DNA from 2 places in the Streptomyces sp. NPDC023481 genome. Region 2 is predicted to be linked to the other one. Evidence: riboswitches for the same ligand, from Rfam matches in the RefSeq annotation. Region 2 holds a riboswitch; the other holds the start of a gene.
What was found. Region 2 has a riboswitch for glycine ahead of gcvT (glycine cleavage system aminomethyltransferase GcvT). Riboswitches for the same ligand answer to the same signal wherever they lie in the genome.

Region 1 (7,855 bases), on a different contig from region 2:
CGCTACGAGGAAGCGGCGACCACCCTCGGCGCCTCCCGCTTCACCGCGTTCCGCCGGGTCACGCTGCCGCTGGTCGCGCCGGGCATCGCGGCCGGTGCGGTGCTGGCCTGGGCCCGGGCGCTCGGCGAGTTCGGCGCGACGATCACGTTCGCGGGCAACTTCCCCGGCCGCACCCAGACCATGCCCCTCGCGGTCTATCTCGCCCTCCAGGACGACCCCGAGGCCGCCATCGCCCTCAGCCTGGTCCTCCTGGCCGTCTCGATCACGGTCCTGGCAGGTCTCAGGGACCGCTGGATGACACCATCATGACGAACGACGCCCAGCCCGCCCCGGCCCAGGACCGGTCCCCCGCCGCGCTCCCGCCCCCCGGGCTGCACGCCCGCCTCGTGGTCGACCGTCCCGGCTTCCGTCTGGACGTGACCCTCACCGCCGCCCCCGGCGACGTCCTGGCCCTGCTCGGCCCCAACGGCGCCGGCAAGACCACCGCCCTGCGCGCCCTCGCCGGCCTCACCCCCCTCACGGACGGCCACCTCCACCTGGACGGCACCCCGCTGGAGCACACGCCCCCCGAGTCACGCCCGGTCGGCGTGGTCTTCCAGGACTACCTGCTCTTCCCCCATCTGTCCGCCCTGGACAACGTCGCGTTCGGCCCCCGCTGCCGGGGCGCGAGCAGGGCCGAGGCCCGCGCCCGCGCCGCCGCCTGGCTGGAGCGCATGGGCCTGACGCAGCACGCGGGCGCCAGGCCGCGCCGGCTCTCCGGCGGCCAGGCCCAGCGCGTCGCGCTCGCCCGCGCGCTCGCCACCCGGCCCCGGCTGCTCCTGCTGGACGAGCCGCTGGCGGCACTGGATGCCCGTACCCGCCTGGAGGTCCGCGCACAACTGCGCCGCCACCTGGCCGAGTTCGAGGCCGTCTCCGTCCTGGTCACCCACGATCCGCTGGACGCCATGGTCCTCGCGGACCGGCTGGTGGTCGTGGAACACGGTCGGCTCGTCCAGGAGGGCACCCCGGCCGAGATCGCCCGCCGCCCGCGCACGGACTACATCGCCCAGCTCGTCGGCCTCAACCTCTACCGCGGACAGGCCGCCGGGCACACCGTACGACTGGACGCCGGGCCCGCGGTCACGACCACGGAGGAGCTGTCCGGCCCGGTATTCGTGGCGTTCCCGCCGTCCGCCGTGTCCCTGTTCGTGGACCGCCCCTCCGGCGCCAGCGCCCGCAACCTGTGGCGCTGCGAGGTCGCCGGGCTGGAGACGCACGGCGACCAGATCCGCGTCGACCTCACCGGTGAGCTGCCGCTCGCGGCGGACCTGACGACGGTGGCCGCCGCCGAGCTGGACCTGCGCCCGGGTGCACCGGTGTGGGCGACGGTCAAGGCGACGCAGACCCACGCGTACCCGGCCTGAGCACATCCGCGCTCTACGGTGGGTGCCCATGACTCTGAGCATCCGCAACCAGCTGCCGGGCACCGTCACCGAGGTACACCTCGGCCAGGTCATGGCCACCGTGAAGATCCGCCTCACCGGCGGTCAGGACCTCACCGCGGCCATCACCCTGGAGTCCGCCCGGGAACTCGCCCTGGCCGAGGGCGCCACGGTCCGCGCCCTGGTGAAGTCCACCGAGGTGTCCCTGGCCACCGCGCCGGTCCAGCACGTCTCCATCCGCAACCAGCTGCCCGGCACCGTCACGCGCGTGTCCTCGGGCGCCGCCATGGCCACCGTGAAGATCGGCATCGAGGGCGGCGAACTGACGTCGGCCATCACCCAGGAGTCCGCCGCCGACCTCGGCCTCACCCCCGGCTCCCCCGTGATCGCCCTGATCAAGTCCACCGAGGTCGCCCTGGCCACGGCCTGACGAGGGCCCGGGGGCCGGCCTGTCATCGGCTTGACGACGGCCTGACACGGTGAAGCCCCCTCCGGACGCGGAGTCCGGACGGGGCCCTTCACCGTTCGCTCAGTCCTCGTAGGCGTCCAGCGGCGGGCAGGAGCACACCAGGTTGCGGTCGCCGAAGGCCTGGTCGATGCGGCGCACCGGCGGCCAGTACTTGTCGGCGGCCGAGACACCGGCCGGGAAGACGGCCTCGTCGCGGCTGTAGGCGTGCGTCCACTCACCGGTGAGCGCGGCGGCGGTGTGCGGGGCGCCCCGCAGCGGGTTGTCCTCTGCGGGCCACTCGCCGGAGCCGACCTTCTCGATCTCCGCGCGGATGGCGATCAGCGCCTCGCAGAAACGGTCCAGCTCGGTGATGTCCTCCGACTCGGTCGGCTCGATCATCAGCGTGCCGGCCACCGGGAAGGACATGGTCGGCGCGTGGAAGCCGTAGTCGATCAGGCGCTTGGCCACGTCGTCCACGCTCACGCCGGTCGCCTTGGTCAGCGGGCGCAGGTCGATGATGCACTCGTGCGCGACCAGGTTGCCGGGGCCGGTGTAGAGGACCGGGTAGTGCGGCTCCAGGCGCTTGGCGATGTAGTTGGCGGAGAGCACGGCCACCTGGGTGGCCCGCTTGAGGCCCTCGCCGCCCATGAGGCGGACGTACGCCCACGAGATCGGCAGGATGCCCGCGCTGCCCCACGGGGCCGCCGAGATGGGGCCGACGCCCGTCTCCGGGCCGGCCTCCGGCTGGAGCGGGTGGTTGGGCAGGTACGGCGCCAGGTGCGAGCGGACCGCGACCGGGCCCACGCCCGGACCGCCGCCGCCGTGCGGGATGCAGAACGTCTTGTGCAGGTTCAGGTGGGAGACGTCACCACCGAAGTGGCCGGGCTTGGCGAGGCCGACCAGGGCGTTGAGGTTGGCGCCGTCGACGTACACCTGACCGCCGGCCTCGTGCACCTGGGCGCAGATGTCGGCGACGTGCTCCTCGAACACGCCGTGCGTCGACGGGTAGGTGATCATCAGCACCGACAGCTCGTCGCGGTACTGCTCGATCTTCGCCCTCAGGTCCTCGACGTCGATCTCGCCGTCCTCGGCGGTCTTCACGACGACGACCTTCATGCCGGCCATCACGGCGCTGGCCGCGTTGGTGCCGTGCGCGGAGGACGGGATGAGGCAGACGGTGCGCTGCTCGTCGCCGTTGGCCCGGTGGTAGCCGCGTACGGCGAGCAGGCCGGCCAGCTCGCCCTGCGAACCGGCGTTGGGCTGGAGCGAGACCTTGTCGTAGCCGGTGACCTCGGCGAGACGCTCTTCCAGCTCGCGGATGAGCGTGAGGTAGCCCTGCGCCTGCTCGGCGGGCGCGAACGGGTGCAGCTGCCCGAACTCGGGCCAGGTGACCGGCTCCATCTCCGTGGTCGCGTTGAGCTTCATGGTGCAGGAGCCCAGCGGGATCATGCCGCGGTCGAGCGCGTAGTCACGGTCGGCCAGCTTGCGCAGGTAGCGCAGCATGGCCGTTTCGGAGCGGTGCTGGTGGAAGACCGGGTGGGTCAGGTAGGCGTCGGTGCGCAGCAGCGCCTCGGGCAGGGTGTCCTCGGCGCTCGCGTCCAGCGCCTCGATGTTCCCCTCGACACCGAAGGCGGCGAAGACGGCCGCCAGCTGGGCCCGGCCGGTGGTCTCGTCGCAGGCGGCCGAGACGTGGTCGGCGTCGACCAGCCGCAGGTTGACCCCGTTGGCCCGCGCGGCGGCGACGACCTCGGCGGCCCTGCCGGGCACACGCGCGGTGACGGTGTCGAAGTAGGCGCCGTGGACGATCTCCACGCCGCCGGCCTTCAGCCCCTCGGCGAGGATCGTGGCGTACCGGTGGGTGCGCCGGGCGATGGTCCTGAGCCCGTCCGGGCCGTGGTAGACGGCGTACATGCCGGCCATCACGGCGAGCAGCACCTGCGCGGTGCAGATGTTGCTGGTGGCCTTCTCGCGGCGGATGTGCTGCTCACGGGTCTGCAGGGCGAGCCGGTAGGCCCTGTTCCCGTCGGCGTCCACGGAGACACCCACCAGCCGCCCGGGCAGGCTGCGGGCGAACTTCTCGTGTACGGCCATGTAGCCGGCGTGGGGTCCGCCGAAGCCCATCGGCACACCGAAGCGCTGGGTGGTGCCGACGGCGATGTCCGCGCCGAGCTCACCCGGCGAGGTGAGCAGGGTGAGCGCCAGCAGGTCGGCGGCGACGGTGACGAGGGCACCCAGCTCGTGGGCCTGGTCGATGACCGGCTTGATGTCGCGTACGGCACCGGAGGCGCCCGGGTACTGGATCAGCACGCCGTTGATCTCGCGCTCGGCGATCTCCGCCGGGATGCCGTCGCCGAGGTCGGCGACGACCACCTCGACGCCGGTCGGCTCGGCACGGGTCTCGATCACGGCGATGGTCTGCGGCAGCGTGTCCGCGTCGACCAGGAACAGGCCCTTCTTGTTCCTGCCCATCCGCCGGGACAGCGCCATGGCCTCGGCCGCGGCCGTGCCCTCGTCCAGCAGGGAGGCGCCGGAGGTGGGCAGACCGGCGAGGTCGGCGACCATGGTCTGGAAGTTCAGCAGGGCCTCGAGTCGCCCCTGGGAGATCTCCGGCTGGTACGGCGTGTAGGCCGTGTACCAGGCCGGGTTCTCCATGACGTTGCGCAGGATGACGGGCGGGGTGAACGTGCCGTAGTAGCCGAGCCCGATCATGGAGCCCAGCACCTGGTTGCGGTCGGCGAGCGAACGCAGCTCGGCGAGCACCTCGGCCTCCGTGCGGGCGCCCGGCAGGTCCAGGGCATCGGCGTTCTTGATCACATCCGGGACCGCGGCGGCGGTCAGCTCGTCGAGCGAGCCGTATCCGACCTGCGCGAGCATCTTGGCCCGCGCCTCCTGGTCGGGCCCGATGTGGCGCTGCTCGAACGGGATGCCGGCTTCGAGCTCGGAGAGCGGAGTGCGATGGACGGTCATTGCGGAGGCCTCCTGGTCTGACGCGACCTTCGAGGGGCACCCCGGTACGGATACCCCGACGGCCTCCCCCTCTGTCATCTCAACCTGAGAGCTTCACCGGCGACCCGCGGGCGCCGGCTTTCACCGTCGGTGAGGGCGGGAGCCGTCGACACCCGCCCTGCTTTCCAGAGTGACCTCGTCCGTGCGGTACGTGGGCCTGAGAGATTCCGGGGAGGATTTGCTCCTTCGGCGCCTCCGAGGTGGTCGGAGGACTCTCCCGCACGGGGTCAGCAGCCGCTGTCAGCCTACCAGCGAGGTCAACGCCGGGGCCTTCGAGTGGCCGCCTCGGTGAATGTGCTCTTTTGTAGTGCTTACGGATGAGTTGCGACCACGTGGAGGGAGAGGGACCGTGCAGACCGACATCGATCCGCGCAACCTGATCGGCCGCAAGGCGTTCGACCGCAATGGCACCAAGATCGGCACCATCGACGAGGTGTACCTGGACGACGCCACCGGCGTACCCGAGTGGGCCGCCATACGAACCGGCCTCTTCTCCCGGGACGCGTTCGTCCCCCTGGAGCCCAGCGAACTCGTCGACGGCTCCCTCCACGTCCCCTTCGACCGCGCCCTGATCAAGGACGCCCCCGACTTCGGCGTGGGCCGCCACCTCTCCCCCGCCCAGGAACTCCAGCTCTACCACCACTACGGCCTCGACGCAGGCCCACCCCCCACGGTCCCGGACCACACCTTCGGCAAACTGGCCGGCCCGGAGAACCCCTGACCCCACCCCGCCCCACGCCTCCCTCTCGACCGGCCCTCCACTCGCCGCCCGGCCTGTACGCCTGGCCTGTACGCCTGGCCCGCGGCGATTCGCCCTACCCCGCGTCCTGCCCCACCCCCTGGACCCGGCCCGCATCCACGGCCCGCTCCCCCTCCGAGTGACCGCCCAGGCGCTCCTCCGAGCCCAGACCCGTGTGCGAACCCCCGGTCCCGCCCAAGGGCTCCTCGGACCGGCTCTCCTGCGGGGCCGGGGGGCGGGGCGGAGCCTGGGGAGGGGGGCGGGTCGGGACCAGCGGCAGCGGCTCGGACTCCTCCAGCGCGGGGTCCGCGACGAAGAACGTCCGCACACGCCCCGGCAGGGACAGCGGCGTCTCGAACCGCACCGTCACCCGGCCCAGCCCACTGCCCTGCACCCACCCCGGCCCGTACTCCGCGTGCCGCACGTCCTGTCCGGCGCGCCAGTGCCGTTCCACCGGCTCGGGCCGCTCCACGACGCCCTCGGCCGCGGGCTCCTCCGGCACCTCCGCCACCTCCCGCGAGGGCATCGCCTGCGCGAACAGGTCCTCCTGCGTGTAGTCGGCGAGCCCGGACACCCCCACCCCGAGCAGCCGCACCCCACCCGTGGTGTCCACGGAGTCCAGCAGCCGCGCGGCCGCCTCCCGGATGACCGCGGGATCGTCCGTCGGCCCCCGGAGCGTCTCGGAGCGGGTCAGCGTGGAGAAGTCGTACCGTCGTACCTTCAGCACGATGGTCCGCCCCGACAGCCCCGCCTCGCGCAGCCGCCGCACGCACCGGTCGGCCAGCCGCTGCACCTCCAGGCCGACCCGCAGCCGGTCGTGGATGTCCACGTCGTAGGTGTCCTCCACCGACACCGACTTCGTCTCCCGCTCGGCCACCACGGGCCGCTCGTCCCGGGCCTGGGCCATCGCGTACAGCGCGTGCCCGTGCGCCTTGCCGAGCAGCCGGACCAGCTCGTCCTCACCGGCCTCGGCCAGCTCCTGCACCGTACTGATCCCGGCCCGGCGCAGATGATCCCCGGTGGCGGGCCCCACCCCCGGCAGGGTCCGCACCGACAGCGGCCCCAGCATCGCCCGCTCGGTGCCCGGCTCTATCAGCACCAGACCGTCCGGCTTGGCCTGCTCGGACGCGATCTTCGCCAGCATTTTCGAGGCGGCGAGTCCCACCGAACCGGTGAGCCCGGTGACCGCCCGGATGTCCTTGCGCAGCGTCTCCCCGGCCCGCCGCGCCGACTCCTCGTCCCAGGCCGCTCCCCCGGCCTCCAGGTCCACGAACGCCTCGTCCAGGCTCAGCGGCTCCACCAGCGGTGACAGCTCCCGCAGCAGCGCCATCACCTGCTCGCTGACCGCTCGGTACAGACCGAAGCGCGGCACCAGATAGGCGGCGTTGGGCGCCAGCCGGCGCGCCTGGGCCATGGGCATCGCCGAGTGGACCCCGAACACACGTGCCTCGTACGACGCGGTGGCCACCACCCCACGCGGTCCGAGCCCGCCCACGACGACCGCCTTCCCGCGCAGGCTCGGCTTGGAAGCCTGCTCCACCGAGGCGAAGAAGGCATCCATGTCGAGATGCAGGATCGTGGGCGCGTTTCTCACATCTCCGATGCTGCACCATGCCACTGACAATGCGGTGGTGCCGGAGCGCCCCGGTGAGGTTCCGGCGGTCAGACCGCCCGGTTGCGGCGCCGCGCCAGCTCGTCCCCGGGGTTGTGCCCGAGGAGCGTCTCGCCGGTGTCGATGCGCTCACCGTGCAGCTGGGAGAGGGCGCTTTCCACGTCACGCCACACCACGCCGACGGCGATCCCGAAGATGCCCTGACCGCCCTGGAGCAGGGCGTGGACCTCGTCCGGCGAGGTGCACTCGTACACCGTGGCACCGTCGCTCATCAGGGTCATCCGCTCCAGGTCACGGAAACCGCGTTCCCTGAGGTGCTGGACGGCCGTACGGATGTTCTGCAGCGACACCCCGGTGTCCAGGAACCGCTTTACGATCTTCAGGACGACGACGTCCCGGAAGCTGTACAGCCGCTGGGTGCCCGACCCGTAGGCGGGCCGCACGCTGGGCTCGACCAGACCGGTACGCGCCCAGTAGTCGAGCTGCCGGTAGGTGATACCGGCCGCCGCGCACGCCGTGGGCCCCCGGTAGCCGATCTGCTGCTCGGACGTCATGGCCGCCACCCCTCCACCGTTCGGCACCGCCGTCGGCAGCTGCGGAGCGTGATCCACCACGCTGCCCGGACGGGG
Region 2 (7,855 bases):
ACGCGCGAAGTTGGAGCGCTCGACGGCGTACTTGACGTCCTTCGAGGTGATCGGCGTGCCGTCGTCGTACTTCAGGCCCGAACGCAGCTTGTACGTCCAGGTCTTGCCGCCGTCGCTCGGGACGCCCTTGCTCGCCGCGAGGTCGGGGACGAGGGTGTTGCCCTCCTCGCCGGGGCCGGGCTTGAAGGTCATCAGCGGGCGGGCCCACAGCCGGCTGAGGTTGTACATGTACGCGTAGTACGTGTTGCCGGGGTCGAGCGAGTCCGGGACGTCGGACAGCTCGTAGGTGACCGTGCCGCCCTTCTTGTCCGACACGTTGACGACGCCCTTGGTCGCGGCGTTGGCCCCGGCCGACTTGGTCCCGTTCTCGTTCTTGTTGTCATCGGCCTTGCTGCAGCCTGCAACGAGCAGACTGGCGGAGCCGATGGCCGCGATCGCGGCCAGCGCTGACCTTCGCATGATGGGCGCTTTCCCCTCCATTGTTGGAAACTTTTCGGGCTCTCTGCGGCAGGCGTCAGCGACTGCGCGGGTCGAGAGCATCGCGGAGACCGTCGCCGAGCAGGTTGAAGGCCAGGACGGTCACGAAGATGGCGACACCAGGGACGATCATGAACATGGGATCGACCTGGTAGAAGTCGACGGCCTCGCGGAGCATGCCGCCCCAGGACGCCTGCGGGGGCTGGATGCCGACGCCGAGGAAGCTCAGGGACGCCTCGAAGAGGATGTTGGTCGGGATGAGCAGCGTCGAGTAGACGATGATCGGGCCGACCAGGTTCGGCATCAGCTCCCGGAACAGGATGTACGGGGCCTTGGCGCCCATGCCCCGGGAGGCGTCGACGAACTCGCGCTCGCGCAGGGCGAGGGTCTGGCCGCGCACGATCCGGCCCAGGTAGGGCCAGTTGAAGAAGCCGATGACGAAGATCAGCACGCACAGGTGGAGCGGCAGGCCGGACAGGCCGAAGGCGCCGCCCTGGAGCGTGGCGGAGATGGAGATGGCGAACAGCAGGAGGGGGAAGGCGAGGAAGGTGTCCATCAGCCGGCTGATGACCGAGTCGACGCGCCCGCCGTAGTAGCCCGCGATGACGCCCATGACGGCGCCGATCACGTTGGACAGGATGGTGGCGCCGAAGGCGACCACCAGCGACACCCAGGAGCCCTCCAGGATGCGGGTGGCGATGTCCCGGCCGAACTTCGGGTCCACGCCGAGCGGGTGGTCGAGGCTCACGCCACCCCAACTGCCCTTGGGCAGCGAGGTGTCCGGGCTGATCAGGTCCTGGTGGAAGTCGTTGGGGTCGAGCCCGAGGGCGGCCTGGAGGGGGCGCGAGAGGATCGCGAGGAGGATCAGCAGGATGACGATGACACCGCCCGCGACGGCCACCTTGTCCTTCTTGAACCGGGTCCAGGCGATCTGGCCCAGGGAACGACCCTCGATCTGCCCCTTACCGGCACCCGCCAGCACAGCCTCGGGCTGTGCCTCGGCTGCCGCCCCGGTGGTCTCGATCGGTGCGGTCACGGTGAGCGACCCCTCTCGCCGGTGGTGACCGGCCTGCGCCTGCCGCGGATTGCGGCTTTGTCGACTTGCCATCGACACGAGGTCTCGGCCTCATGTCTGAGTCGGGAGTCTTCAGCGTGGTCGTGATCACCCGCCAGAGCTGACGGCGAAAGTATGCGCAACCGTGATGCAGTCCGGGGGATTCCGTTATCCGAACAGTGGGTAACGGCTCCCGGACGTGTGCCAGTTGGGACAGAAGGCCGATATCGGTGCGGTTCCGGACGACCAGGCGTTGTCTACGCGCGCAGAAGCGGGCGGTCCGTCACGGCTCAGTAGCCGCCGTGCACCGGCGGGTAGCCGTACCCGCCGGCCGGGGCCTGCGGCGGGACCGGCGCGTGGAGTTGGGGCTGCGGCGCGGGCACGTGGGCCTCGCGGTCGTAGAACGGGCGGGCGTTGACCCGCATCCACATCACCACCGGGTCGTAGTCGTCGCTCATCGCGACCGTCGACACCGGCAGCCCCTCCGGGACCGCTCCGATGGACTGCTGCATCATCGCGCGCACCGAGTCCACCGCGGCCGGCGAGGTGTCGTACACGTCCAGGCCGATGGCGAGGTACGGCGCCCCGAGCGCGGGCTGCACCCAGGCGCGGCGCAGCGAGCGGAGCGCGGGGGTGCGGTGCGCGTTCTGCGCCAGCAGGGCGTAGAACTGGGGGATCTCGATGCCGGGTTCGGCCAGCCGCAGCGGGCCGGCGGGCTGGCGGTCCAGGCCGGTGGCGATGCGGCGCAGGTCGAGCCAGGGGATGCCGACGCCACCGCCCGGGGCGTGCGGGTTGAGCCAGAGGCCGTAGTGGTCGGGGTAGAGGGTGCGGGCCACGTCCAGGCCGTCGACGACCTCGTACGCCCGGTTCCAGCCGCTGGCGGACAGCTCCTGGGCGGAGGTGACGCAGGGGGCGTAGTGGCAGCCGTCGACCTCCATGTTCCCGTACTGGGCGTCCGGGGAGCCGGCCTGGCCGTGCCACAGGAGCATCCAGACCTGACCGGAGGAGGGGGTGGCGAGGGCGCGGAGCAGGGCCTCGTAGGCGTCGTAGCGTCCGGGCGTGACCTGGCGCAGCATGTGCTCGACGCTGCCGCTTGGGCTCGCGCTCACCTGTCTTACCGCCCCTTCGCTTCTTACCCCGCGTTCGGACACAGCTTAAGCGCCCCGGAGCCCGGGGCATCGTGTGCGTACGCGGGCGCGGGTTCCCGGTGGGTTCTCGCGCGGTTCCCCGCGCCCCTCGGCCGGCCGTTCAGTGGCCGTACTCGTAGAAGGGCCGGACGTTCGCCCGCAGCCAGTCGGAGACCGGGTCGTCGGCCACGTCCATGAGGACCAGGTTGACCGGCCACCCGACCGGGACCCTGCCCAGCGCCCGGCCGAGGGCGTCCAGGGGCTGGGTGCGCAGGTCGCCCTCCCACCGGGTGAGTTCGACACCGACGAACATGACCGGTTCGGCCGTCTCGATGGCGGCCAGGCAGCGGCGGGCGGTGAGCACCACACCGGTGTCGGCGAACTCGGCGGAGGCGGCGGAGAGGAAGTCGACCGGGTCGTCCTGCCAGTCGGGCTCGAAGAGCCGGACCCGGCCGCCGGTGTTCGGGCCGTCCAGCGGGGTGCGGCCGGCCCGGCACAGCTCGGCCACGGCCTCGGGGGGCAGCGGGACCCCGACCACACCGCCCGGGTTCACCGCGATGCCCGCCTGCGGGGGCAGGCCGCGGGCGAACTCGACGGCGGGGGCGATGGTGTACGACATGTGGGCGCCGGCGGCCTGACGCAGCTGCTCCTCGGAGCTGAACACCGGGACGTACGTCTGCCCCTCGAGGTCCAGGGTCGGCAGGTCCAGCGGGCCGCTGTGCGGGCCCCCGCCGTTGGGCAGCGGTATCCACAGGAAGCTGCGGCCGAGGACCTCGATGATCCGGCCGCCCGCCGCGGGGACGCCCAGGGACGCCGACAGCACCTCCTCCAGCTCGTTGCCGGGCCAGCCGCCGTGCGGCTGGGGGTGCGCCTGTGGGGGGAAGTCCGCGGGAAGGTCCGCCGGGAAGTCCATGTGCCTACCGCCTGCTGGGAACCACTGCTGTGACCTTGAAGGCTAGCGGGTGGCTGTGACAGTCCCTCACCGAGCGAAGCCCACGCGCCTGAGCACGTCCGCCGCGTCCCGGTCCAGCAGCACCGCCGCGCCGCAGCCGGCGGGCAGCTCGCCCTTCTCCACGGCGCTCAGCAGCCGGGCGATGGTACGCCGGTGCCGGCGGAAGGCGTAACGGGACACGCCCCGGCCGCGCTCGCGCTGGCCCCGCCGGGCCGTGCCGGGGCTGACATCCAGCAGGAGCAGGTGCAGGGTGCCGCCCCGGCGCCGGGCCTCGCGGGCCAGCCAGGCGCGCACCCACGCCTGGGTGCCGCAGTCGTGCACGACGACTCCCTCGCCGGTGCGCAGGGCGCGGCGCAGGGCGGCGTAGTGGGCGAGGCGGACCAGGGGGCGGTACAGCGCGTAGGGCAGGCGGCCGGGGAGGCGGGCCGCCCAGCGGTCACGGGCGTCCTGGGAGTCGATGCGGTGGCCGGTGACCGCGCGGTGCATCAGGGTGGACTTGCCGCTGCCGGGCAGCCCGGTGACCACCACCAGGTCGCGGGGGCCGAAGAGCAGGGCGTGCGGGCTGCGGCCGGCCCGGTCGCGCAGGTCGCGGACGACCGGGGCCGGGTCGGGACGAGGGCTCGGCACCGCGATGCCGGTGGTGACGGTTGCGCACACCGGGGTCCTGTTCACCGTGATCTTCCTCCCCTGCCGGCCCGGTAATATCCCTTCCCGCCTTGCGTAAAGAGAGAGTAATGAGCATGGGTGATGGAGGGGTCCGGGCCGTGCCACAGGTCGGTTACAAAAGCCGGCTCGCCGTGCAATGATGTGGCCGCCAACTGCATACCGGCCGTTTGAATCCGCGCGGGAGAGTTCCCAGCCGTACGTCTGTGCCGCTGGGGCGCCGAAGGAGCAAGTCCCTCCCTTGAATCTCTCAGGCCCCGTTACCGCGCGGGCGAGGCACATCTGAAAAGCGGGCCGCTGCGCCAGTGGCCCCACCCAAGGTGCAAACCGTGATCGTCCCTGTGGGCGGTCGTGGCGAACCTCTCAGGTTCCGATGACAGATGGGGAGGAACGTTCCTCGCCCCATCCCTGTTGCCCTGGGAGACGACCGACCGATGAGCAGTACCGAACCCACCGAGCTGCGCCACACCGCACTCGACGCCGTGCATCGTTCCCTCGGTGCGACGATGACCGACTTCGCCGGCTGGGACATGCCCCTGCGCTACGGCTCCGAGCGCGACGAGCACCTCGCCGTGCGCACCCGGGCCGGACTGTTCGACCTCTCCCACATGGGCGAGATCACCGTCACCGGAACCGGGGCCGCCGCCCTGCTGAACCACGCCCTGGTCGGCAACATCGCCTCCGTCGGTGTCGGCCGCGCCCGCTACACCATGATCTGCCAGGCCGACGGCGGCATCCTGGACGACCTGATCGTCTACCGCCTGGCCGAGACCGAGTACATGGTGGTGGCCAACGCCTCCAACGCCCAGGTGGTGCTGGACGCGCTCACCGAGCGGGCGGCCGGTTTCGACGCCGAGGTCCGCGACGACCGGGACGCGTACGCGCTGCTCGCCGTGCAGGGCCCGCAGTCCCCCGGCATCCTCAAGTCGCTCACCGACGCCGACCTGGACGGCCTGAAGTACTACGCCGGGCTGCCCGGCACCGTCGCCGGCGTCCCCGCGCTGATCGCCCGCACCGGCTACACCGGCGAGGACGGCTTCGAGCTGTTCGTGAAGCCGGAGCACGCCGTCGAGCTGTGGCAGGCGCTGACCAAGGCCGGCGAGGGCGCCGGACTGGTCCCGTGCGGGCTGTCCTGCCGGGACACCCTGCGCCTCGAGGCGGGCATGCCGCTGTACGGGCACGAGCTGACCCGCGAGCTGACCCCCTTCGACGCCGGGCTCGGCCGGGTGGTGAAGTTCGAGAAGGACGGCGACTTCGTGGGCCGCGAGGCGCTCGCCGAGGCGGCCGCCCGGGCCCAGGAGAACCCGCCACGGGTGCTGGTCGGCCTGGTCGCCGAGGGCCGCCGGGTGCCGCGCGCCGGATACGCCGTCGTGGCCGGCGGCGCGGTGATCGGCGAGGTCACCTCCGGCGCCCCCTCCCCCACCCTGGGCAAGCCGATCGCCATGGCCTACGTCGACGCGGCACACGCGGCGCCGGGCACCGAGGGCGTCGGCGTGGACATCCGGGGCACCCACGAGCCGTACCAGGTCGTGGCGCTGCCGTTCTACAAGCGCCAGAAGTGACACCGTCGTAGCCCCACAGCCCCTGCGGAACGTGACATCGGGCACATCGGCGCTGCTCACGCGCGTCCTCAGCACTCCCCCCTGCATCAGCACTTCCCCGCGTACAGGAGAATCCAGGCCATGAGCAACCCCCAGCAGCTGCGCTACAGCAAGGAGCACGAGTGGCTGTCGCCCGCCGAGGACGGCGTGTCGACGGTCGGCATCACCGAGTTCGCGGCCAACGCGCTCGGCGACGTCGTCTACGCCCAGCTCCCCGAGGTCGGCTCCACGGTGACCGCGGGCGAGACCTGCGGCGAGCTGGAGTCGACCAAGTCGGTCTCCGACCTGTACTCGCCCGTCAGCGGTGAGATCACCGAGGTCAACGAGGACGTCGTCAACGACCCGTCGCTGGTGAACTCGGCCCCCTTCGAGGGCGGCTGGCTGTTCAAGGTGCGCGTCACGGAGGAGCCGGGCGACCTGCTCTCCGCCGACGAGTACACCGCCCAGAACGCCGGCTGAGGAGTCGTAGCCGTATGACCGTCCTGAACACGTCCCTGCACGAGCTGGACCCGGAGATCGCCGCCGCGGTCGACGCCGAGCTGAACCGCCAGCAGTCGACCCTGGAGATGATCGCCTCCGAGAACTTCGCGCCGCTCGCGGTGATGGAGGCCCAGGGCTCGGTCCTGACCAACAAGTACGCCGAGGGCTACCCGGGCCGCCGCTACTACGGCGGCTGCGAGCACGTCGACGTCGCCGAGCAGATCGCCATCGACCGGGTCAAGGAGCTGTTCGGCGCCGAGTACGCCAACGTGCAGCCCCACTCCGGCGCATCCGCCAACCAGGCGGCCCTGTTCGCGCTGGCCCAGCCCGGGGACACCATCCTCGGCCTGGACCTCGCGCACGGCGGCCACCTGACCCACGGGATGCGGCTGAACTTCTCCGGCAAGCAGTTCGACGTGGTCGCCTACCACGTGGACGCCGGTACCGGCCTGGTCGACATGGCCGAGGTGGAGCGGCTCGCCAAGGAGCACCGCCCGAAGGTGATCATCGCCGGCTGGTCGGCGTACCCGCGGCAGCTGGACTTCGCCGAGTTCCGCCGGATCGCCGACGAGGTCGAGGCCTACCTGTGGGTCGACATGGCGCACTTCGCGGGCCTGGTCGCGGCCGGTCTGCACCAGAACCCGGTGCCCTACGCCGACGTGGTCACCTCCACCACCCACAAGACGCTCGGCGGCCCGCGCGGCGGCATCATCCTCGCGCGCGGCAAGGACTTCGCGAAGAAGCTGAACTCGGCCGTCTTCCCGGGCTTCCAGGGCGGCCCCCTGGAGCACGTGATCGCGGCGAAGGCGGTCTCCTTCAAGGTCGCCGCGTCGGAGGAGTTCAAGGAGCGCCAGCGCCGTACGGTGGAGGGCGCCCGCATCCTCGCCGACCGTCTGACGGCCCCGGACGCCCGTGAGGCCGGGGTGAACGTGCTGTCCGGCGGCACGGACGTGCACCTCGTCCTGGTCGACCTGCGCGAGAGCGAGCTGGACGGCCGGCAGGCCGAGGACCGCCTCCACGAGGTCGGGATCACGGTCAACCGCAACGCCGTCCCGAACGACCCGCGCCCGCCGATGGTCACCTCGGGCCTGCGCATCGGAACGCCGGCCCTGGCCACCCGCGGCTTCACGGCCGAGGACTTCACCGAGGTCGCGGACGTGATCGCCGAGGCGCTGAAGCCGTCGTACGACGCCGAGGCCCTCAAGGCGCGCGTGAAGGCGCTCGCCGACAAGCACCCGCTGTACGCGGGGCTGAACAAGTAAGTCACCTTTCGCGGGGCACCGCGCACACTGGAGGTACCCGGTGTGCGCGGTGCCCGCGCCCTGTACCAGCTTTTGTGCACCACCCGTATGGAGGAGTCACCCGTGGCCATCTCGGTCTTCGACCTGTTCTCGATCGGCATCGGCCCGTCCAGCTCCCACACCGTCGGCCCGATGCGCGCCGCGCGCATGTTCGCCCGCCGGCTGCGCAACGAGGACCTGCTCGGCTCGGTCGCGTCCCT

Region 1: another riboswitch for glycine. It lies ahead of gcvP (aminomethyl-transferring glycine dehydrogenase); the one in region 2 lies ahead of gcvT (glycine cleavage system aminomethyltransferase GcvT).

What each region holds. Positions count from the first base shown of each region.
Region 1 covers NZ_JBVHJE010000018.1:177,025-184,879, forward strand. The annotation lists gene modB (molybdate ABC transporter permease subunit) at 1-309, shown strand, start outside; gene ACZ3ZD_RS30475 (ABC transporter ATP-binding protein) at 306-1,403, shown strand; gene ACZ3ZD_RS30480 (TOBE domain-containing protein) at 1,432-1,851, shown strand; gene gcvP (aminomethyl-transferring glycine dehydrogenase) at 1,951-4,836, opposite strand; glycine riboswitch at 5,011-5,105, opposite strand; gene ACZ3ZD_RS30490 (PRC-barrel domain-containing protein) at 5,225-5,596, shown strand; gene ACZ3ZD_RS30495 (DNA polymerase IV) at 5,691-7,208, opposite strand; gene ACZ3ZD_RS30500 (MerR family transcriptional regulator) at 7,277-7,855, opposite strand, start outside.
Region 2 covers NZ_JBVHJE010000008.1:293,183-301,037, forward strand. The annotation lists gene ACZ3ZD_RS18730 (ABC transporter substrate-binding protein) at 1-459, opposite strand, end outside; gene ACZ3ZD_RS18735 (ABC transporter permease) at 515-1,513, opposite strand; gene ACZ3ZD_RS18740 (enhanced serine sensitivity protein SseB C-terminal domain-containing protein) at 1,822-2,607, opposite strand; gene ACZ3ZD_RS18745 (enhanced serine sensitivity protein SseB) at 2,780-3,571, opposite strand; gene ACZ3ZD_RS18750 (AAA family ATPase) at 3,638-4,282, opposite strand; glycine riboswitch at 4,445-4,549, shown strand; glycine riboswitch at 4,550-4,663, shown strand; gene gcvT (glycine cleavage system aminomethyltransferase GcvT) at 4,708-5,835, shown strand; gene gcvH (glycine cleavage system protein GcvH) at 5,956-6,333, shown strand; gene glyA (serine hydroxymethyltransferase) at 6,348-7,616, shown strand; gene ACZ3ZD_RS18770 (L-serine ammonia-lyase) at 7,719-7,855, shown strand, end outside.